Regions from separate parts of the Clostridium malenominatum genome, predicted to be linked through region 1. Evidence: riboswitches for the same ligand, from Rfam matches in the RefSeq annotation. Region 1 holds a riboswitch; each other region holds the start of a gene.

The links. Region 1 has a riboswitch for cobalamin ahead of cobT (nicotinate-nucleotide--dimethylbenzimidazole phosphoribosyltransferase). Riboswitches for the same ligand answer to the same signal wherever they lie in the genome.
Region 2: another riboswitch for cobalamin. It lies ahead of ABDZ69_RS04180 (ABC transporter substrate-binding protein); the one in region 1 lies ahead of cobT (nicotinate-nucleotide--dimethylbenzimidazole phosphoribosyltransferase).
Region 3: another riboswitch for cobalamin. It lies ahead of ABDZ69_RS04615 (CGGC domain-containing protein); the one in region 1 lies ahead of cobT (nicotinate-nucleotide--dimethylbenzimidazole phosphoribosyltransferase).
Region 4: another riboswitch for cobalamin. It lies ahead of ABDZ69_RS04905 (ABC transporter substrate-binding protein); the one in region 1 lies ahead of cobT (nicotinate-nucleotide--dimethylbenzimidazole phosphoribosyltransferase).

Annotation. Positions count from the first base shown of each region.
Region 1 is NZ_BAAACF010000001.1:501,782-507,343, reverse strand. It holds gene cobT (nicotinate-nucleotide--dimethylbenzimidazole phosphoribosyltransferase) at 167-1,240, opposite strand; cobalamin riboswitch at 1,331-1,504, opposite strand; gene hslO (Hsp33 family molecular chaperone HslO) at 1,565-2,455, opposite strand; gene ABDZ69_RS02550 (methyltransferase domain-containing protein) at 2,476-3,216, opposite strand; gene ABDZ69_RS02545 (alpha/beta-type small acid-soluble spore protein) at 3,258-3,512, opposite strand; gene ABDZ69_RS02540 (ABC transporter ATP-binding protein) at 3,790-4,758, opposite strand; gene ABDZ69_RS02535 (ABC transporter ATP-binding protein) at 4,758-5,562, opposite strand, start outside.
Region 2 is NZ_BAAACF010000001.1:834,007-839,568, reverse strand. It holds gene ABDZ69_RS04185 (FecCD family ABC transporter permease) at 1-557, opposite strand, end outside; gene ABDZ69_RS04180 (ABC transporter substrate-binding protein) at 583-1,665, opposite strand; cobalamin riboswitch at 1,809-1,984, opposite strand; gene ABDZ69_RS04175 (GNAT family N-acetyltransferase) at 2,100-2,600, opposite strand; gene ABDZ69_RS04170 (YbgA family protein) at 2,739-3,707, opposite strand; gene ABDZ69_RS04165 (synaptonemal complex protein 1) at 3,747-4,682, opposite strand; gene ABDZ69_RS04160 (DUF4153 domain-containing protein) at 4,782-5,562, shown strand, end outside.
Region 3 is NZ_BAAACF010000001.1:922,650-928,211, reverse strand. It holds gene ABDZ69_RS04635 (response regulator transcription factor) at 1-190, opposite strand, end outside; gene ABDZ69_RS04630 (ABC transporter ATP-binding protein) at 289-1,059, opposite strand; gene ABDZ69_RS04625 (FecCD family ABC transporter permease) at 1,059-2,147, opposite strand; gene ABDZ69_RS04620 (ABC transporter substrate-binding protein) at 2,150-3,163, opposite strand; gene ABDZ69_RS04615 (CGGC domain-containing protein) at 3,196-3,516, opposite strand; cobalamin riboswitch at 3,637-3,821, opposite strand; gene ABDZ69_RS04610 (GNAT family N-acetyltransferase) at 3,908-4,378, opposite strand; gene ABDZ69_RS04605 (PH domain-containing protein) at 4,448-4,819, opposite strand.
Region 4 is NZ_BAAACF010000001.1:982,172-987,733, reverse strand. It holds gene ABDZ69_RS04920 (cobaltochelatase subunit CobN) at 1-1,383, opposite strand, end outside; gene ABDZ69_RS04915 (ABC transporter ATP-binding protein) at 1,405-2,196, opposite strand; gene ABDZ69_RS04910 (FecCD family ABC transporter permease) at 2,206-3,201, opposite strand; gene ABDZ69_RS04905 (ABC transporter substrate-binding protein) at 3,191-4,237, opposite strand; cobalamin riboswitch at 4,444-4,631, opposite strand; gene ABDZ69_RS04900 (EAL domain-containing protein) at 4,856-5,562, shown strand, end outside.

The DNA.
Region 1 (5,562 bases):
ACACAATTTCTATTATATAAGCCAATTGGTAATTTGTCAACTAGGAAAATGCTTAGCGTCTTCCAGTTTTTTAGTTCACTACTTGAATATTTAATTAGTTAAGGAAGAAATCCCTCAATGGATTTCTACCAAAACTAAATAACTAAAACATTAAAAACCTAAAAAACTATTTCCTAATGTCCACCAAAAATTCACTATCTTCTATGCTTGCTTCTTGCAAAGTTGCCATTTCATTCATTATTGCCAAAGCTGATTCTATAATGGAAAATTGTAGGGGACAACCTGATCCTTCCCCTAATCTCATTTGCATATCCAAACATGGTTTTAAACCAATTTCATTCATTACATATTTTGATCCAGGCTCTGCTGAGAGATGTGACGGAAACATAAAGTCCTTTACTCTTGTATTAAGTTTATAGGCACATAGTGCTGCGGCACAAGAAATTATTCCATCAATTACTATAGGTACTCTATTTTTAGCTGCCCCTAAAAAGCATCCACAAAGTCCTGCAATATCAAATCCCCCTACCTTAGCTATTACATCAATAGGATCTTTTATATCTGGATTATTAAGCTTAATAGCTTCCTTTACTACTCTCTTTTTATTAATAAAGCCTTCTTCCGTAAGTCCTGAACCCATTCCAACAATAGAATCTGAATCCATTCCAGAAAAAACACTAATAACTGCAGCACTGGTTGTAGTATTGCACATTCCAGCTTCTCCAGTGCCAAACAAATCATATCCTTCTTTTACTAAGTTGTCCACTATTTCTATACCTACTTCAATAGCTTTAATAGCTTCTTCTCTTGTCATTGCAGATTCCTTTGCTATGTTTTTAGTTCCGTAGGCTATTTTTTTATTAATTATTTTGTCATTATTAAAATTACCATTTACTCCTATATCAACTACAGTTATATCTGCTCCTACATTTTTAGATAATACTCCTATTCCTGTTACTCCTTTGGTATAATTATCTGTTATTATTGCAGTTAACTCTTGAGGACAAGCTGAAACTCCCTCTTCCCACACACCATTGTCAGCACACATTATAATTGTATTTTTCTTGTTTATTTTATTCTTAACCTGTCCAGTTATTCCTGCTATCTTTACTGCAATTTCTTCTAATTTGCCTAAGCTTCCTATAGGTTTGCTTAAACTATCCATTCTTTCCCATGCCTTTTTAATTGCCTCTTTGTCTCCTGACGATATGTTTTTTAAGGTTTGCTCTAATAATATCATATGTATCCTCCTCAATAAAAAAAAATTACCTCTACCCAAAGGTAGAGGTATTATAATCCTCAATATATTTTCTCTTCCCTCCGAAGAACAAAATCGACTCAATTTTAGGCAGTTCTCCTGGCTCAAGCATCATTCTCTTCCCTCCTTCCCAGAAAAACTCCAGTGGATGCGGGATTCGTTCGCTTATACAGTAGCGGGGGCTGCAGTGGATTTTTACCACTTTCTCTTTTAAACTATTACAGCACCTAAAATTATTATTAAGTTCAATAAAATTATATTCCTTTTTATTTAATATTACAAGTTATTTTTTTATCACATTCTCAATTATTTATTTTCATTTAAAGTTCTTAATATTCTTCCAATCTCTTCATTAGTGAATTGGTAACTACTGTTACAAAATTCACATTTTAACTCTTCAGTTTTATTATCATCATATAATTCTTGCAAATCATCTTTTCCAATACTTAGTAACGCTCTTTCAACCTTTTCCCTTGAACAATTGCATTTATATTCAGGAGTGAAACTATCTAATATTTTTAAATCCATATCTTCAAAGATAAATTCTAATATTTCTTCAATAGACATACCTCTGTCTATAAATTCTGTTATGGAGGCCACTTCTTCAAGTCTATAAGTTACAAAATCTGCTGTTAATTCTCCTGCTCCAGGCATCATTTGTATTATAAATCCTCCAGCAGCTTTAATACTTAAGTTCTCATTAACCAAAACTCCTAATCCAACAGCAGAAGGAGTTTGTTCTGATACTGTAAAGTAATACGCTAAGTCATCTCCTATTTCTCCGGAATAAATTGGAACTTGACCTACATATGGCTCCTTTAACCCAATATCTTTTATTACTGTAAGAGTTCCATCTTTTCCTATAGCTCCTCCTACATCTAACTTTCCTCTAATGTTTGCAGGTAAATCTACTGCTGGATTTCCTATATATCCTTTAACTTGACCATTAGGATAAGCAGTTGCTATAACTCCCTTTGCCTCTCCTCCACCATTCATTTGAATGGTAAGTTTGTCTTTATCTGACTTTAACATAGCTCCCATCAGTGCACCAGCTGTTAACATTCTACCTAAGGCTGCTGCTGCTGTAGCACTGCAATTATGTATCCTTACGCCCTCATTTACTAAGTCTGTAGTAATAGCTCCTATTATTCTTATCTCACCATCTTTTGCGATAGCTCTAACTAATTTATCACCCATTTGTTTACCTCCAAAATAAATTACTTGCCTATTACATAGGCTATTCTTTCCGTAGTATCTTTTATATAATTCTTTTCATAGTTATCTAGTATATGAAGTATATTTAATTTACTTTTTTGGATAGCTCTTTCTATTTCCTCTTCTCTATAAGCTCTTTCCCTGTGGACTTCATCAAACCTATTATAACTTTCTCCCTTCTTTAAAAAAAAAGTTAAATACATGTCCACTATCTCCTCTTCAAAAACGTTTTCCCATACATAGAATAAATCTTCTTCATCGTAGGTATAAGTATTGTTACCCAATATATTAGATAGTTTATAATATGAGTTCATATCAAATATAAATAATCCACCTTCATTCAAATGAAGACATACCCTGTTAAAAAACTCAATTAAATTCTCATATTCTAATATATAATTAACAGAATCTAAACAACAGGTTATCAAATCAAATTTTTTCCCTGATAAATCTAATTCTACTATGTCTTGGCATATTAGATTTCCCAGTATATTTTTCTCTCTTAGTTTTATTTCACACTCTGATAACATGTCTGGGGATAAATCTACCCCCCAAACATCTGAAAAATTTTCTCCTATAATTTCGGTAATATTTCCAGTACCGCAAGCTAAATCTAAATAATTCATCCTATTTATTTTGTATTTATTACAATAATCTAAAATAATTTCTGACCATTTAAAATAATCGATATCCTCTTTTACTAAACCGTCATATATATTTGCAAAATTGCTATAGCAGCTCATGAAAGTTTCTCCTTTGTGAATTTAATGGTACAGATTAAATATTATATATTATCTTTCTGCAAGTCAATATTTTTAGGTATATTTAATTCTTTTTTTCTCTTAGTCATTAAACCTCCGACTCTCCCAGTTTCTTCAGAGGTCAAGGAACTCCAACCTAGTTTTTCTACTTTATCTCTAAGTCCCAATTCATCAGCTATTTCATATTTTATTTTCTCTCTTAACTGTTCCATTTCAGTTAATTCTTTGTTAGCTTTCAATTTTTCTTTAATAACTTTTTTAAGTGGTGTCTTTCCCATACAAATCCCTCCCTATAAAGTATTTTTTACAGGAAGGGATTAATTTATTCATGAATATAATAAAGGTTGTAAAATTCTAGAATCTCTGATTTCACAAAGCATTCTAATCTTCTATAATTTTACAACTCTTTCTTTCATGTGCTATATGAGGAAATTCCTATGGAATTTCTACAACAATAAAAATTCCATAGGAATTTTATCTATAATCTATTCATCTAAAAAACTATATAACTAAAAACTAAAATAAGAGAGAGGGTTACCTCACTCTTATTTTTAATTATTCATTAAATAGATGACAAGCTACAAAGTGATCTTTTGAAACTTCTTTAAGTTCAGGTATTTCTTGTGAACATATTTCCTTAGCATATTTACATCTAGCCACAAATCTACATCCTGGTTTAGGATTTATTGGGCTTGGTACTTCCCCTTCAAGCATAATTCTATGTCTATTTTTTTCCACCTCTGGATCAGGTATTGGAATAGCAGATAGTAATGCTTGAGTATATGGATGCTTAGGATTTGCATAAAGTTCCTTACTCGATGTTAATTCCACCATAGTGCCTAAATACATAACTCCTACTCTATCAGATATATGCTTAACCATAGATAAATCATGAGCTATAAATAAATAGGTTAATCCAAGCTCTCTTTGAAGCTTAATTAATAAATTTACAACCTGAGCTTGAATGGATACGTCAAGAGCTGATATAGGTTCATCACAAACTATAAACTTAGGCTCAACAGCCAATGCTCTAGCTATACCTATTCTCTGTCTTTGTCCCCCTGAAAACTCATGAGGAAATCTTGAGGCATGTTCTTTATTTAACCCAACTAACTCTAGAAGTTCATAAATTCTTTGTTGTCTCTTTTCTCCTGTATATAGTCCATGGATATCTATACCTTCTGCTACTATTTCCCCAACTGTCATTCTTGGATTTAAAGATGCATATGGGTCTTGGAATATTATTTGAGCATTCTTAGTAAATTCTCTTTTTTCTGTTCCTTTAAGACTGTGGATATCTGTTCCTTCAAAAAAAACTTGTCCATCTGTGGCTCCATAAAGTCCTAAAACTGTTCTGCCACAAGTTGTCTTTCCGCAACCTGACTCTCCTACCAATCCTAAGGTTTCACCTTTTTTTATTTTAAAGCTAACATTGTCTACTGCTTTTAAAATTGCATTCTTGCCAACTTTAAAATATTTTTTTAGATTTTTTACCTCTATTAAAACATTATTATTATTTTCCATTATTTTTGCACCTCCCCTATAATTGGAGCTTCAACCTTTGGTGCTAAAGGATGCTGAAGCCAGCAATGTACGCTGTGAGTATCACTTAATTTACTAACCTCCGGCATTTCTTCCTTACAAATTTGCATACAATAATCACATCTTGATGCAAAGGGACATCCTACTGGTGGTTTCAATAAATCTGGAGGCGTTCCTTGTATTGAATAAAGTTCATCTTTATGACCAGTATCCAGTCTAGGTACTGATTTAAGCAATGCCCATGTATATGGGTGCTTTGCATTAAAGAATATTTCATCCGTTGTTCCTCTTTCAATTACTTTACCAGCATACATAACTTGAATCTTAGAAGCAACGTTAGCAACTACCCCTAAATCGTGGGTAATCAAAACTACAGCTGTTCCTAACTTATTTTGAAGCTCTTTTATAAGATCCATAATTTGCGCCTGTATTGTAACATCTAGAGCTGTTGTTGGCTCATCTGCAATTAAGACTTTTGGATTACATGCTAAAGCTATAGCTATCATAGCTCTTTGTCTCATACCACCCGAAAATTGATGTGGGTATTGGTTAACTCTTTTTTCTGCATTTGGTATATTAACTAGTTTTAGCATTTTAATCGCTTCTTCTAAAGCTTCTTTTTTATTCATACCTCTGTGAATTATTAAGCTCTCTGCAATTTGATTTCCAATTTTCATAGTAGGATTAAGAGAAGTCATAGCATCTTGGAATATCATGCTAATTGATTCCCCTCTTAGCTCTCTTAATTCCTTATCATTCATTTTTAATATATCTTTTCCCTCAAAG
Region 2 (5,562 bases), 330 kb from region 1:
AAATGGATAGTTGAGGTTACTGCACTAAATAGATAATTTATGGCTATACCAGATAGTATTATTGCTTCTGGTTTCATTCCTAGTTTTATGGAAATAGAATATACAAATATTGCACAAAGAATAGCGAAAATAAATGCATTTGAAATAATCCCTAAGTTACTATTGGAAAACAAGCTTATTCCAAAAATCATTGCTATAGACGCTCCACAAGCCGCTGCTGAGGATATCCCTATGGTAAAAGGGCTTGCCATAGAATTTTTAGTAATTCCCTGCATTATAGTTCCCGATACAGCAAGTCCCATTCCAGCTAAAACAGATAAAATGATTCTTGGAAGCCTTAAAAATACTATTACCTTTTGTTCCATATTAACTGAATTATTAGTTATAATATTTTTTATAGCACTAAGTATTTCTTTTAAAGAAACATCTACAGCTCCCACTCCTGTAAAGATAGCCATAAGTATGATGGTTACAATAATACTTATAGGAATAAACAAAAGTTTTATTTTAACTTTTTTATCATATTTTCTTCGTATATCACTTTGGGATATATTCAATGATGCCACCTCAATTTGCTTTACTTTATTTCTTTATTTCTGGGTAGAAATGTCCCTGTAAATTTTTAAACCCTTGGAAGTCTTCAAGCCATTGTCTATATATTTCATCAGGATTCAAATCCTTAAGTTGTTCAGGGTACATCCATTTAGCCATATATACAGCCCCTATTAATTTAGATGCTCCACCATGGCCAAACTGTGACATGGTATATACATTGTTATTTTTTACAGCATTAGTTTCATCCCAGCCTGCACGTTTTTTAATATCTTCAATTGTTTTATCCATTAACTCTTTAGACGGCGCCTCATATAATCCTGTGCCTTTTATAGCTTTATCTGGAGTAACATTTTTAAATATGAAGTCTGGATTCCTTTTTACTATCTCTTCTGAATCTACCTTTTTACCATGCATATCTTTAGGTGCATCTTCAAAAATATTTATTCCCCCAGAGTAGTTTATCATGTTAGCATAATAGTCTCCTGGGAAAGATGTATTATATTCTGTGGTACTTTCAAAATACACCTTCTTCTTTTCAACATCTTTAAGAGCTTTTTTTATGTACTCAATTGGCTCATTAAAATATTTTATAAACTTTTCCGCTTCTTTTTCTTTATCAAACATTTTACCTATGTTAGTTATTTGATTTTGAAAATCTGCCGTATCATATCCTGAAATAACAAATACCTTTATTCCAAATGGCTCTAGTTTTTTCTCAGCTTCTTCATAAGATCCATTGGCAGGAAGAATTAGTACTTCTGCACCTAATTCAGCTATTTTCTCATAGTTAAGATCCTTTGCATCTTTTCCGATAGTGTTTTTAGGGTCAAATTGTTTCCAATATTCTCTATCTTGGGCAGTACCCATATCTACTGCAATTACACCATTTATGGCTCCACAGGCACGAATAAGTTCGCTATTGTATCTATTAGCTACTACTGCTTTTTTTACTGGGAAAGGCAATTCTACCTTTCTTCCTACGTTATCCACTAATATAATTGTGTTATCCTTATCTGCTTGTTTTTCCCTTTCATCCTTGGCACAACCAGATAAAACGAAAATAGGTATTAACATTAACACCAAGATAAATTTAAAAAGTCTTTTTTTCATAATAAAATCCTCCTCTTAATTAATATGTGTAGGTAATTTCATGGAAGGGCTTATTATTTTTACTCAATAAAAAAAGGCTACTCAAAAAAAGTAGCCATAATTCACACAAATAAAATTTTAACCGCTACCTCCCACCGAGATAAATAATTAATTTTTATAAGGCAGGTCTCCTGACTTCAATTTCATCCTACTACCTTACCTTCCCAATTTAATAATCAGTGGCTATAAGGGTTCGTCCATTTTACAGTAGCGGGGGCTGTGTGGTTTTAACCAACTTCCCTATTAATTACATATGTAAACCTTATATTAATATTAAGTTTTATTTCATTGTCTATACTAATACAATTAGTAATTGTTGTCAATGCAAATTTTGTAATATTTCATCCTGCTATTTTTATAATAGGGCTTATGTTAATGACTTTTTCTTTATAATTCTAAATTTCTAATACTTTTTCATAACAATAAAAAGTTTTTTCTTTCCCCAAAAAACTCATCTCTCCAATAAGCTTATAACCACTTTTCTTAAAAAATCCGTTCATTTTTATATTCAATGAATAGGTATCTGTTTTTAAATATCTTATGTTATTTCTTAGTGCTAATTCATGGGCAAAGTTTATAAGTTCCGTTCCTATTCCCCTTTGTCTACGGTTACCACTTACAGCCATTCTGTGTACAACCAATGCATCTTCATCTAAGGACCAGTTTAATTCTTTATATTCATCAGGCTCTTCTCTGTTAATGCAAGCGAATCCAAGAAGCTCACCTTCTTTTTCTATTACATATAAGTCACCTTTTTCTATATCCTTTGCAAAATCTTTTTCCTTAGGATAATTTTCATCCCACTGATAGTTATTATAGGAATGCATTTCAACAATAGTTTCCTTAATAATTTTCATAATAACTTTTAAGTCTTCCCTATTTGCTTTTCTTATCATAATTACCACTCCATCTATACTTTTTCATCTGTTCTCTGCCTTATCTAAAACTAGTTCTATAATTTCTTCAACGGGCTCTATACCATAATACATGGCCTCCGTCATTGGTGTTCTTTGAGTTTCTAACATTTTATTATTCTATTCCTCTCGTCCTTTCCCTGAATCTCTTAATTCTATTAGGTCATCAGGATAAGGGGCGAAAAAACTTTGTTCTAGCATCTCTGTTATTCCAAATCTAATGGCATAGGATTTTATCATGTATAAACAAGTACTTAAGGGCAATTTGCCTTCCCTATATTTTTCTATGGTATCTCTTATAAATTCCTTTTCCTCTAAGGTTATATATTTTGAAAACAGAGCCATAGATTTATTTAGAACATTTATATTAGAAGTATACCTAGCATTTTTAGAAAAAGCCATTTTTAAATGTCTTTCATACTCCTCTAATACTTTTTCCACTTTATACTTTTCATGATTTGCTACAATGTTCCCTAGTTCCTTTAACTCCTTTTGATTATATGCCATGAGAAGCATTTTATTTCTACTGTGGAATTTAACTAGTTCTCCCATGGTATTAGCATTTTTTATCCCTCTAAAAGCAGCATTTATATAAATTCTGGTTAAAAAGTGTTCCCTAATTTTATAATTAGTCAGCCTTCCTTCATCCTCTATAGGATAATTAGGATAGTTTTTAATAGCTGCTTCTGCAAAAAAGCCTACTCCTTTTTCAGAACTTGAAGCTTTTTCTCTTCCGTTGTATATTTTAACCTCTTTAATACCACAAGAAGGGGAACGGCTCTTTAGTATGAAACCATCTATATCCTTAAGCTCTCCTATAAACTCTTTAGAAAACTCTACCATATCCTTTGTAAAGTCTCCTCCTGTTTTAGGTTGGATTAAATATAGCTCTTCCTTTTCTTTAATTATTCTTAAAGATTCCCTAGGTATTGGCAGTCCAATTTGGACTTCGGGGCAAACTGTAATAATTTCTACTTCACCTTTTAGCTTTTCTATAAAATCCTGAGAATTCATCTGTCCATCATATCTACAGGCTTCAAATCCAAGACATCTACTTACACAAATTCGTGGCTTTTCAAAGTTTATCATATATTCCCCTCACTTTTAATTTAAATTTACTCTTAATTACTATCCCTCAATAATTCCGCGAATTTCTTCTTCCACACCCCTTAATTCTCTTTCAAAATCATTAAGATTTCTTCCTAAGACATTTAATAATTTATTTACATTGTCGGAGGTAGCATATACATTGTTCAAGGAATCATTTATTCTTGATTGTACAACCCAGTCTGATATGAGCCCATCAAAGAAGTAATCTGCAAAGGTTGCAAAGGAGCCTACATTTATGTCTATATTTGAGGACAAGTTTACATCTGATAATTCTCTTCTAAATACTCCAAGAAGTCTTTGAGCTTCATGAACATAGTTTTTAGCTTCATCTATTTTTGAATGTTTTGCTGCTGTAGCTAAAAATCCTCCGCCAAGCATATCCCATTGTCCCCAGCCCTTTGCGCTTTCTAAGGAGGATATAACTTTACCGAAGGCTTCTCTAACTCTTTCCCCTGCATTTATGGCTTCCTTTGTTTCTTTAATATTTGATTTTAAATCAGAAGTTTTTTCTGTAAGTTCCATTAATTTTTTAGCCTTTAAGTCATTTCCTTGTAAAATTAATTTTTCTTTGCTTTTCATTAATTCTTCATATTGCTCATGCACATTAGCATACTCATTAAGCTCTTCATTATAAGATATTAGCTCCTTTTCCAAGGTAGTTATTAAACTACAGCACTCTTCATATTTAAGCTTAGCCCCCAAATATTCCTGCCTTTCCTTTTCAAGTTGCTGCTCTTTATTTCCTAAAACAGAATAAAATAGCCCTGTAATACTTAGAGACTGGAGCCTTTCAACATCCTTTTCCTCATCCTTTAAAATTTTATGTAGCTCATTTTTTTTAGCTATCTGGTTGTTTAGTTCTTCCTTAGTTCTTTTTAAAAGATTTTGTAGTTTTTCTTTTCTTCTCATTTTTTCTTTGGCAGTAGAAATATCTTTATTTAACTCTTCAAACATATAAATTTCCCCTTCCCATGATAATCTTCACTTTATATACTAATTATAATATATATTTAACCATATGGTGATATAATATATCTATAAGGAGGGATGATCATGAAAATTGTACAATATTTTAAAAATATACTATCTAGTCTTTATTTAAGTTTAAGAAGATTTCCTTTTACCATATTGCTTTCTGCTTCTATTGCAGCTGTACTTATAGCCATACATGAAATTAGACCTTCCGAGGATAATTTGGCTAAAGTAGCCATGGTTTTAGCCCTTGGTATTCCTCTTTCTCTTTCTATAAAGCTTTTCTTTGAGAAGAGAAACGAAGAAAAGAGCCCTAAGCTTTTAATTAGCTACGGTGTGGGTGCTATAGCTTTAATTGTATATTACCTATTTTTATTAAAAGGCGATATGGGAATGGTGACTACTACAAGATATATGGCTGTTAGCTTAGCTTTATACATGACCTTCTTGTTCACCCCTTATTTCCCGGGAAAAGATGGCTTTGAAATGTATGTGATACAGGTGGCTACTGGATTTTTTACAACGGTAATATACTCCGTAGTACTTTTCGGTGGACTTTCAGCAATTTTATTTGCTATAGATAGACTTCTTGGAATAGAGGTTTTAGGTAAGGTTTATTATTACACTTGGCTTTTTGTAGTGTTCCTCTTTGCGGTGTCATATTTCCTATCTGGAATACCGCTAAAGGATAAAGTAATATCCTCAAAGGCTTATCCAAAGCTTTTAAGAATACTTATTTTATATATTGTAATGCCACTACTTACAGCCTATACCCTAATACTTTACGCCTACTTTGGAAAGATTATAATTACACAAACCTGGCCTGTGGGTCTGGTTTCCCATTTAGTCCTTTGGTATTCCG
Region 3 (5,562 bases), 420 kb from region 1:
AGCCATCATAACCAGGCATTCTAATATCAGTAATTACAATATCTGGCTTTTCTCTTTCAATAATTTCTAAAGTTTCTACTCCGTCATGGGCAGTTCCTACAATATTCATGCCTATCTTGTCCCAATCCACGAGTTTCATAATAAGTTTGCATATTCTTACTTCATCGTCCGCTATGATTACACGAGTCATTTGCCCCACTCCTTAGCTATTTAAACCTTTAATTAATTTTACCATATTATTTCTTTAAAACAAAACAACCACTGCTAAGTGCAATGGTTGTTTTCTAGCTATTTCACAATTGGCTTATAAACTATATTTAAAATACCAGTTTCCTCATCCTCAATAACTTTAACCTCAACTTCATACAAAGTTCTTATTATGTTTTTTGTTAAAACTTCTTTTGGTGTTCCACATCTAACAATTTCTCCTGATTTCATGGCGTAAATCTTATCACAGTATAAAGCGGCCATATTCAAATCATGAATGGCAGCTACCACTGTTATGCCAAGGCTTTTTACTGTAGACATAAATTGAAGCTGATACTTTATGTCCAAATGATTTGTAGGTTCATCTAAAATAAGAAATTCTGTTTTTTGTGCCAATGCTCTGGCAAGAATTATCCTTTGCTTTTCCCCTCCAGAGAGAGTTGAAAAACTACGTTTAACATAGTCTTTCATTCCTACCTTTTCTAAGGATTCTTCCATAATTTCATAGTCTTTTTTATTATCTTTTTCTATAATTTTTTTATGAGGGGATCTTCCCATTAAAACCATTTCGCCAACAGTAAAATCAAAATTATAGTTATTATGCTGTGATACTACAGCCATTTTCTTTGAGGTTTCTTTAATAGAAAAATCCTTAATATTTTTCTCATCTAAGAATATTGTTCCTTTATGTGGTTTTAAAACACGATATATACACTTTAAAAACGTACTTTTTCCACTTCCGTTAGGCCCTATTATACCTACAAATTCCTTTTTTTCTACATCTATGTCTAATCCCTTTAATATGTGATTTTCACCCAAATAGGTTTCTAAACCTATAGTTTTTAGTTCCATCAAGAATTACCTCCAAATCCATAAGATTTACTTACCATAAGATATATGAAGCTAGGAGCACCTATCATGGAAATTAATATCCCTATAGGAAGCTCACTTCCTGGTAGCATAATCCTTGACAAAACATCTGCCCAGACCATGAATATAGCTCCTATTAATGCTGATATAGGAATAATTTTTTTATGGTCTGTTCCAAACAGCATTCTTGCAAGATGAGGAATAATGAGTCCCACAAAACCAATCATCCCTGATGAGTACACCACAAAACCAATTACAATAGACGTAATTACGAGATAAACTTGTCTATATTTATGAAGGTCTGTCCCTAAAGTTATGGAAACCTCCTCACCAAGGAGCATCAAATTAAGAGTTCTACACTGAGTGATAAAAAATAATGTAGCTATTATTACAATAGGAAAAATCACTCTAATATTTTCCCATTTTGCCCCTGCAAGGCTTCCCAATAACCAATAGGCTATAGTTTGTATACCCTCCCTGTCATTAACAAAATATATAATAAAGCTTGAAAATGCTGAGCATACAGTGCTTAATGCCATACCCGATAGCAAAAGCTTTGAAGAATTAGCTCTCCCCTTTACATTAGCAAGGATTAACACTAGTATTGATATCACAAAAGCTCCTATAAAAGCACATATACCTACATAATTGCTTCCAAAAACAATCCCTATACCTAGCATAATAGCTAAAGTGGCTCCAAGAGAGGCCCCTGAAGATATTCCTAGTATATATGGGTCTGCCAAAGGATTTTTTACAATAGCCTGCATAACCACTCCACATACTGAAAGTCCCATACCTACAGCAACTGCCAATATAATTCTTGGAAGTCTTACAAAATAAACAATATCGTGTACGGGACCCTTTGATAAAAGTTCTCCATCGCCCATACCAAAGAGCTTGTAGAATATTATTCCGTATACATCTTTTATCGAGATATCAAAAGAGCCCATGGTTACTGTTATTACAATAGAAAAAGCTAAGATTATTATAAGTAAAATCCCCATGCCTATGTATGTAGGTGTTCCTTTGAATAAACCACTTTCCCTATCTTTTTTAACAATACTTTTCATTACTATTTATTCCTATATAATTCAGGATATAATCCTTTTGAAATTGTCTTTATACCATCTAAAGTTCTTATACCACTTGCATAAACTTCGCTTAACATTATAGAATTAACACGCTTTGACTTTACCGCTGAAATACTCCCAAACGCTGGATTATCCATAACTTTTTTCAATGCCGAATCCCTATCAATTTCCTTGCCGTAATAAACAGTAAAAATTACTTCAGGGTTAAGTTTTACTAAATCTTCATTTCCTATTTCGCCGTTTGATTTTGCTACTAAGTCTGCTCCAACCTGTTTTGCAATATCTCCCCCGATGCTATCTTCTCCGTAAATTCTATATACTCCCTCTTTCTTTACTTCCAAAATCACTGCTTTAACAGGCTCTTTTCCTTTAACAAATTCTTTTGCTTTCTCAATTTCATTTTTCATATTATTTACGATTTTTTCAGCTTTATCTTCTACATTAAAAATTTTACCCACATTTAAAATATCATCATATTCATTTTGTAAAGTATTTGGTTTAATAACACCACTATTTTGTGACATGTATGTATTTATACTTCTTTCATGCCAAAAACCTACATCCCCTAATCTTTTTTCTCCAAATAAGGAATACCAGCTCAATATAAAATCAGGCTGTAATCCAATAACCTCTTCTTTTGTAGGTACCTTTTCCTGATATTTTACCTTGCTAAAAGCATCTTTATATTCATCTTTAACCTCATGATCTAACCCTGATGCTAATAGGATTTTATCTTCTAACCCCAATGCTAGTAATGTTTCTATCGAGTTTTGGTATACTGCCACTACCTTTTCTGGTGCCTTTTCAAATGTAATATTAACAGGTTTCTTTTCATAATTATAGGTTGTAATTGTAAGAGGATACTGTGATGTGTTCTTATTGATATCCTCTACTTTATTTTCTGTTTTGGATGAGTTTGCTACATTTTTGTTGTCACATCCACTTACTCCTAATACCATCATTGCTGATAAAACAATACTTATTACTTTTTTCATTTCAATATCTCTCCCTCTTAAGTTTAATAATTTTAATGGGTACCTTCTACTGCTGATATATTATGTTTCTCAAATATGCCCTTTATTTCCTTAGTTCTTTCCGCTTTACATTTAACAACGCAAGCACCTAGGTGAAGTTTTGTAACTCCTTCTCCTTCTAGTCTTTCCGCGATCTTTATTAAATTTTCATCTGAATTGCTTGTACACATATTGCAAGAAAAAAATGACATAAGTTCTACACTATGATTTTCATAAATACTAAAGTGTTTTTCTCTATTATTAAAAGCTCTAAAACACCCCATAGTTGAACACACTCCATTTATTTTTTCGCATACTCCAATAGCTATTTTCATTTTCTAACTCCTTACTATAAATTTTATTCATAACAATAATAGCCCCTTAACATATAGTTAAAGGGCTATTTATCCATGAAAATTTCCATAGTTATTACACCCCCTATCGCTCGTAGAGTTTTCTGTGAATAAAATTAGGCAGATGTTCTGGCTTAAGCATCAACATTCCTACAACCTTCCCAGTTTCCCAGTGGTATAATGCAGGAACTCCTCTATTACAGCGGCGGGACCGCGTGGGATTCTAACCCACTTCCCTTTTAATTAATAGATTAAATATCTATTAAACCTAATTTTTGCGTATTCAATTTTACCAAGTAAGTCTACCATAGATAATTATTTTTGGCAAATAGTAAATTTACTATAGATTATACTCATAATCCTAACATTTCAATCAATTTGAAAAAACATAAACTTCTGTCTGCCACTCCTCTATCCATCTATCATATATAAAACCTAGCTTAAGTAACAAGTTTTTTGAAGGTATGTTTTCTTTCTCAGTCATGGCTATTATTTCACAATTAGGATAGTCAATTTTAAGTTTTGGTAATAAGGCTTTTAAAACTTCGGTTATATATCCTTTTCGGCAATAAGTTGGATTAATAGAATATCCAATTGTAATAGTTTTTTCTTTTTTTGAAAGATATAAATCCCCTAAAAGGTTATCTTTGGTTTTATCAGCAATAGCAACTTGCATTCCCTTTTCCATATTTAAAGGAACTAATAATGCTTTTCTATATTCGTCTTTTGTTAAATTCTTAAAACTTTGATACCTCATCCACTCTTCATTGTTTCTATAAGTCATAAATGAATCTAAATCTTCTTCTTCAAAACATCTTAATATACATCTATCCGTTTCAATCACTATACTACCCCATTTAAAGTTTTTATTTATACAATTTACTTCACATAATAATTGCTGCTGTTACTTGTTTTATCTTAGAAGTGCATTAGCTATTAACTTATCGAATTTACGTATATCTACTCCCTTTTGTAGGTTGATTTTGATATGACCTGCTCTAGTCCATAATTCAACTTCAGCATTAAGATCAAATAACTTGCCTGCATTTTCAGTAGACCACATATTTATAGAAGAATAGGGCAAAGAATAAATCTCTACTTTCTTACCTGTAAGCCCCTGTGAGTCTCTTACAATTAATCTTTTATTCGTAAAAACTGCGCTATCACGGAATGTTTTATAAGCAGCAACCGCTACTTCTCCTTCCACCAATAAATCGTTAACGTCGTTTGGAATTGGGCATTCAGCTATCAGTGTCCATGTTAAAATATTTTGTGTTTCTGCCATTTTATTTACCTCCTATATTATAAAAACTGTCTATTTTCTTTATAAATATGTATTTTAATCTCTCAAAATTTAATCTACTCATTTAAACCACACCTTTCGTTAATACACATTTCTATAAACCACCATTCAGAAACTAGCCATTCATTAAATCTTTCAAACCATATATTTTTTCTTACTTGCCTTTTTATATATTATATCATACTTGTTACTTAGTATAAATTCTTATAGAATTAACGCCAGGTTCTATTATATGAAAAGAAACTACCTCTTTTCAAAAAATGAATCATGACGTAAAAACACCCCAGAATTCAATTAATGAATAATGCGATGTTTAGAATACTTATTAGTTTTTGTAGCTAACATCTTATAAGAAAATTTTACAATAAATTCAATACAGATTATGCTCATTTTGTGGTATTAGAGATATGTCTGAGAAAGTATCTAAACCCATCTAAAATTAAGCCGTAAATAATAAAGGTTACAACTGAACCAATGTACCAATATATTGAAATATGCCCCAATATTGTTCTGGAAGGCACTTGCAATCCCGAATCCATAAAAGCTCGTCCTGTATCGGAACGAGATATAATTTTTAAAACGGGATTTAAGTAAATCAATACAATGCTTTTCGAATCCTGTCCTATTTGGTGCATGTATATTTCCAATATGGATATTATAAGAAACCAAAAGACAAAAGACTTAAATAGCCTTTTCATAAAATCCCTCCTCAATAAAAAATAAAT
Region 4 (5,562 bases), 480 kb from region 1:
TTCTTCTTTGTATTTTCCATTCTGATACCTTATCATATCTTCCCAATCATCACCGTATTTCCCTGAGTTTACAGCTTTACCTGCGGTAAATATCTCCATGAGCTCTTCTTTTTTAAGGTTATTTACACTATAATTATTGGTCTTTAAATTTTTTAATATATTTTCAACGGATGCAAAGGTATCTAAAAAAGCTCCTCCAAATAAGTTACTTTCTCCCGGTGGATAGTTATAACAAATTATAGCTACTCTTTTATCCTTATTATCTTTCTTTCTAAGGGCTATATGCCTTTTAATCCTACACATTAACCTATCTACTCTCTCAGAAATAAGTTCTAGTTCATCTGTGAAAACATCAAATTCTACATTATATTTAGGCTGTGCCATAGCCCCTACAGGATAGGTTTCAATGGCTCCATCTAATTCTGGCAGCATAACAGATATCATCACTTCTGATGTGCTACAGCCTTGAATAGAATTCTCCCATTCCTCTTTTGTTCTTCGTGACATAAAATAAGGATGGAGATAGGGCACTTTTGCCTCCTTAAGAAGATCTATTCCTCCTTGAAAATCTCCTCCCATGGGCCCTGCACCAAGTCTAAAGGACATAAAGTTTAGTATTAAATCCACGGGTTTTGAGGTGGATTTTAGAATAAATTTTGAAAGCTTTTCTTTATTTTTCGAGAAAGCGCCTGAAACAGCAATAGGTAATACATTGGCAAACTCCTCTATTTTATTCTTAATTTCACCAATACATCTTGAAGTATCCACAGGGTATATGTGACTATAAAACAAAATAGCTACTATAGGTTTATCTTCTTTAAAAGGATAGTCTTTTTCGTATACTTCAAAGCTTTCATAAGACTTCATAGTTGATGGATGGCATATGCTTGCATCTTCAACTTCCCTTGGCTCTTTAGGTTTGGGTATATTTTTAAAGCCACCATATTCTCTAAGGATTAAATACAGCATATTTTGAATATTTTGCTGATCCGCTACCTTAAAATATTTCATTATATGAGAATAGTTTCTCATATCCATTTTTGTATTTTCGCCCCTTGACTTCATGGTCTCAGCAGTAAATTTCCCAAGCCTTAAATACTCCCTTCCAGAGTTTCCATAGGGAATTATATCCCCCAAACACTTCTGAAGACCCTCATATACAGAATTTATAACAGTTGGTGGACTTCCCATAAGGTCTACAAATACTAAATCACTAGTTTTTATGTCCGTAATCATATTTTCACTTTTCACATGGTCCATCTCTGAAGTTCCATAGTAAAGTTTAAGTTCAAGAACATTTTCATAGTTTAACTCTATTTCCTTCCCCGCTTTTATTAAATTTTTTATAGCAGGTGCTGATACAGTTATAAAAGTTATCTTCATTTACATCCCCCTTTCTACCATTTAAACTACTCTTTTGGCATAAAAAATTGGCTTATTAGTTTCTTTATCTTGTGTTATTTCTGCCTCTACCTTAAACACATCCTTCAATACATTGCTTTCTAGCACTGTCCATGGGTCTCCCTTTTTAAATATTTTTTTATCTTTTATAACTATAAGTTCATCAGAATACCTAGCTGCATGATTTATATCATGAATAACCATTACTATAGTTATGTTTTCCTCCTTATTAAGCCTTGATATAAGCTCTAGTATTTCAAGCTGATGGCATATATCAAGATAGGTAGTAGGCTCGTCTAGTATTAGTATTTCTGGTTTTTGTGCTATGGCCATAGCTATCCAAGCCCTTTGTCTTTCCCCACCAGAAAGGGCATTTATCTTTCTGTTTTTAAAATTACTAAGACCTGTTTTTTCTATGGCCCATTCCACTATTTTGTTATCCTCATTAGCTATACCCTTCCACCACTCTTTATGAGTGAATCTTCCATACTGAACCAACTCTCTTACTGTTACATCGCTGATGGTTTCATTGCTTTGGCAAAGTAGTGCCATTTTTTTAGCTATATTCTTTGTTTTCATTTTAAATATATTGCATTCATCTAGAAGTACTTGCCCCTTATCAGCCTTTATACTTCTTGTTATAGCACGAATTAAGGTAGTCTTTCCCGAGCCATTTGGACCAATTATAGAGTAGATTTTTCCTCTCTCTATATTAAGATTTATATCATCTAAAACTTTGTAGTTTTTATAACTTACCGTTAAATTTTCAATCTTTAATACACTATTATCCCTCATATGAAATCCCTACCTTCTTAACAAATATAAAAAGAATGGTGCTCCCAGCACTGCCATTACAATGCCTACTGGAATTTCCGTTGGACTTAATACCGTTCTTGCGAAAACATCGCTAAACATCAATAACACTGCCCCTAAAAGAGCTGAAGCAGGAAACATGTATTTATAATCATTGCCTAGTATAAGCCTAATACTATGAGGAACAATAAGCCCTACGAAGCCTAAAAGTCCCACCACACTTACAGATGAAGCTGCAAGGAATGCAGCTAGTGCTGTAAAACCAAGTCTTGTCCTCTCTACATTTAGACCAAGTCCCCTTGCTACATCATCTCCTAAAATCAAAATGTTAAGCTTTTCAGAAAATATTATAGCTAAAGCTATTCCTATTATTGTATAAGGCAAAATAGTTCCTACCTCTGGCCAGCTTCTAGCTGATAAACTCCCATTCATAAAGGTAAGAGCTCCATGGACTCTATCACTATAAAATACTAAGGTTCCCGAAATTCCCGCTCCGAATAAAGAAGACACTGCAACCCCTGCTAGTATTATTCTTGTGGGCTGTATTCCACCCTTCCATGCCAGAATATATATAATACTTGCTGCTAGCATGGCCCCTATAAAGGCCGCAATAGGTACCAATCCTTGATACTGTGGTAAAACAACTAATATTACGATTCCAAAAAGCCCTGCTCCGCTGCTTATGCCAATTATGCTTGGATCTGCTAAAGGATTATTCATTACACCCTGTAAAATAGCACCTGCCAATGCAAGATTTACCCCTACCAATGCTGCAAGTATCATTCTAGGTAGCCTTATATTCCAAATTACCATCCTTTCAGCACTTCCATCGTCATTCATTATCACTTCAAATATACGCCTTGCTCCCACCTGAAGAGTGCCTTTTGAATTACCTAATATGAAGCCTGCTAGGAGAAGTACCGCTAATATGAATATTACTGTTATTTTGTATTTCTTACTGTCTTTAATTGAAATATTATTTTCCATACCACTCTGTCAACTCTCCGTATACTTCAGGGTATACACTCCTTGCCATATATTCTATAGCTTCATTGTAGTAAGGCCCTGCATTATAGAGAAAATACTCTTGTGGCAAATAAACTACTCTTCCCTCCGAAATCCCCTTTACTCCCTTCCATACTGGGTTGGATTTAAAGTGATTTTCCATAGATTTTTTAGCTTCTTCATTGCTGGAAATCATGCTAGTAACTAGAACATAATCTGGATTTTTTCCAACTATGTACTCTATATCTAAAGGTGTTGTTTCTGAGCCTATAGTGTCTGCTGGAAGATCTGATGCAATATTTTTAAGCTTTAAAATCTTAGCCACATCTCCTGCTATGCTGTTATCAAGCTTCACTGCTAAGGATTTAGATGTTACATATAAAATCACCACTGACTTACTTTCAGAGGGTAGCTTTGATACAAAAGCTTCCTTTTCATTCTTAAGCTCCTCTATTTTTCTTTCAGCCTCTTTTGTATTATCAAGTATTTTTCCAAAGGCTTTATAGGTTGAAATTACATCATCAAAACCTCTTATGTGAGTGGTAATTACTTTAAACCCCATGTCTTTAAGTTTTTTTGCCTGGGTTGATTGAGTTCCTACTTGGGCAATAATTAAATCTGGTTTTTCAGCTATAATGGCTTCCATATCTACAGAATAAACGGCACCTACTTTAGGAAGCTTCATGATTTCTTCCTTGTATTCAGGTATAAGCTTTATATTTTCTGAAACATCGGAAGTACACACAGATTTCCCACCCAAATCGTACCAAATATTAAGAGGAGTTCCTGATAACACAGCCACTTTTTCAGGTTTTTTATCTAAAACAATGTGATTTTTTAAATAATCCCTTATAGCTAAAGGGTAAGTTTCACCTTTTACATCTATTGACAGCTCCTTATCTGTTGCCTTGTCCACACTTTTTGAATTACTTAATCCACCTACATTAGAGGTTTTAGCACAAGCTGTAAAGCTTGTTAATAATAAAACTACTAACACTAAACTTAAGACTTTTTTCATATCCCTCATCCTCTCTTTAAAATAAAAAAGATTTCAATATCGAACCCTACGATTATTGAAATCCTGAATCTTTTTTATACATACATTTTGTTATTAAGTAAGTTAAATAATTAAAATAAAAATCCTCCTGACAAAGCATCAGGAGGATAGTAAATACAAAATGATATAGAAATAAATTTCCAAACACTATCTATCGCTCGTAGAATTCTCAGTGTAATAAACAGGCAGGTCTTCTGGCTTAAGTATCATAGCCTTTTGCATCCTTCCCAGTTTCCCAGTGGAATATTGCAAAAAACTCCTCTATTACAGCGGCGGGACCGCGTGGGATTCAAACCCACTTCCCTTTTAATTAACAGATAAAAAACTCTGTTAAACCTATTTTCCAAATATTTAATTTTCATGTATACTCTAACACACTATGAAATAATAATCAAGCTATTTTTAATATTCTATATTATTATCTTAAATGTAGATTATACGAAAATTTTGTCTGTCTAATTTACTCAAAATAGTTCCTTATATGTTATAATTTAGAGTATAATAATTATTTCATAAAATATTATGCTCAGTAGTCCAGATAAATTAATATAAAAATTTGCAAGGTATAGGATGGTGCTTATGAAGAATAAAAATTCCAAACACAATATAGTAAATAAAACTAAATTAATTTTTATTCCTTTAATTGTTGCCTTAATTTCTATTTTAAGTGTGAGTAGCGCTACTTTTTATATAAGCAAAACCTCATTGTTAAAACAAATGAATGAAGATGGAATAAACCTTGTAAAACAAGTGGCAAATCAATTATCAGATAATCACAATTCCTTAGAAACAATTAATGAAATGTTGGAAGATAAAATAAGAGTAGCTTCAAATGTACTTATAAAAAACCAAAATAATTTAAGTAATGAATTTTTAAAAGACCAATTAAAGAAACTAAAGGTGGATGAATTACATTGGATGAACAAAGAAGGAAAAATACTTTATTCAACAGTGGAAGGATACATAGATTGGATACCATATAAAGGTCATCCCCTATATGATTTTGTATTAAGTGATAACCTAGAGCTAATGGAAGCTATAAGGCCGGATGCAAAGTTTGGCAATTTTATGAAATATGGTTCTGTAAAGAATATAGATGGAAATTTCGTACAAGTAGGTATTTTAGCAAATAATATTGAAACGTTAACTAAAAAGTTTTCTTATCAAAATCTTATAGAAGGTTTGATGAAAAAAGAGAATATTATCTATGCACTTTTAGTGGACAATAACTTAAAGGCTATAGCAGACAGTAATAAAGAAAATATAGGAATTATTTATAAAGACGA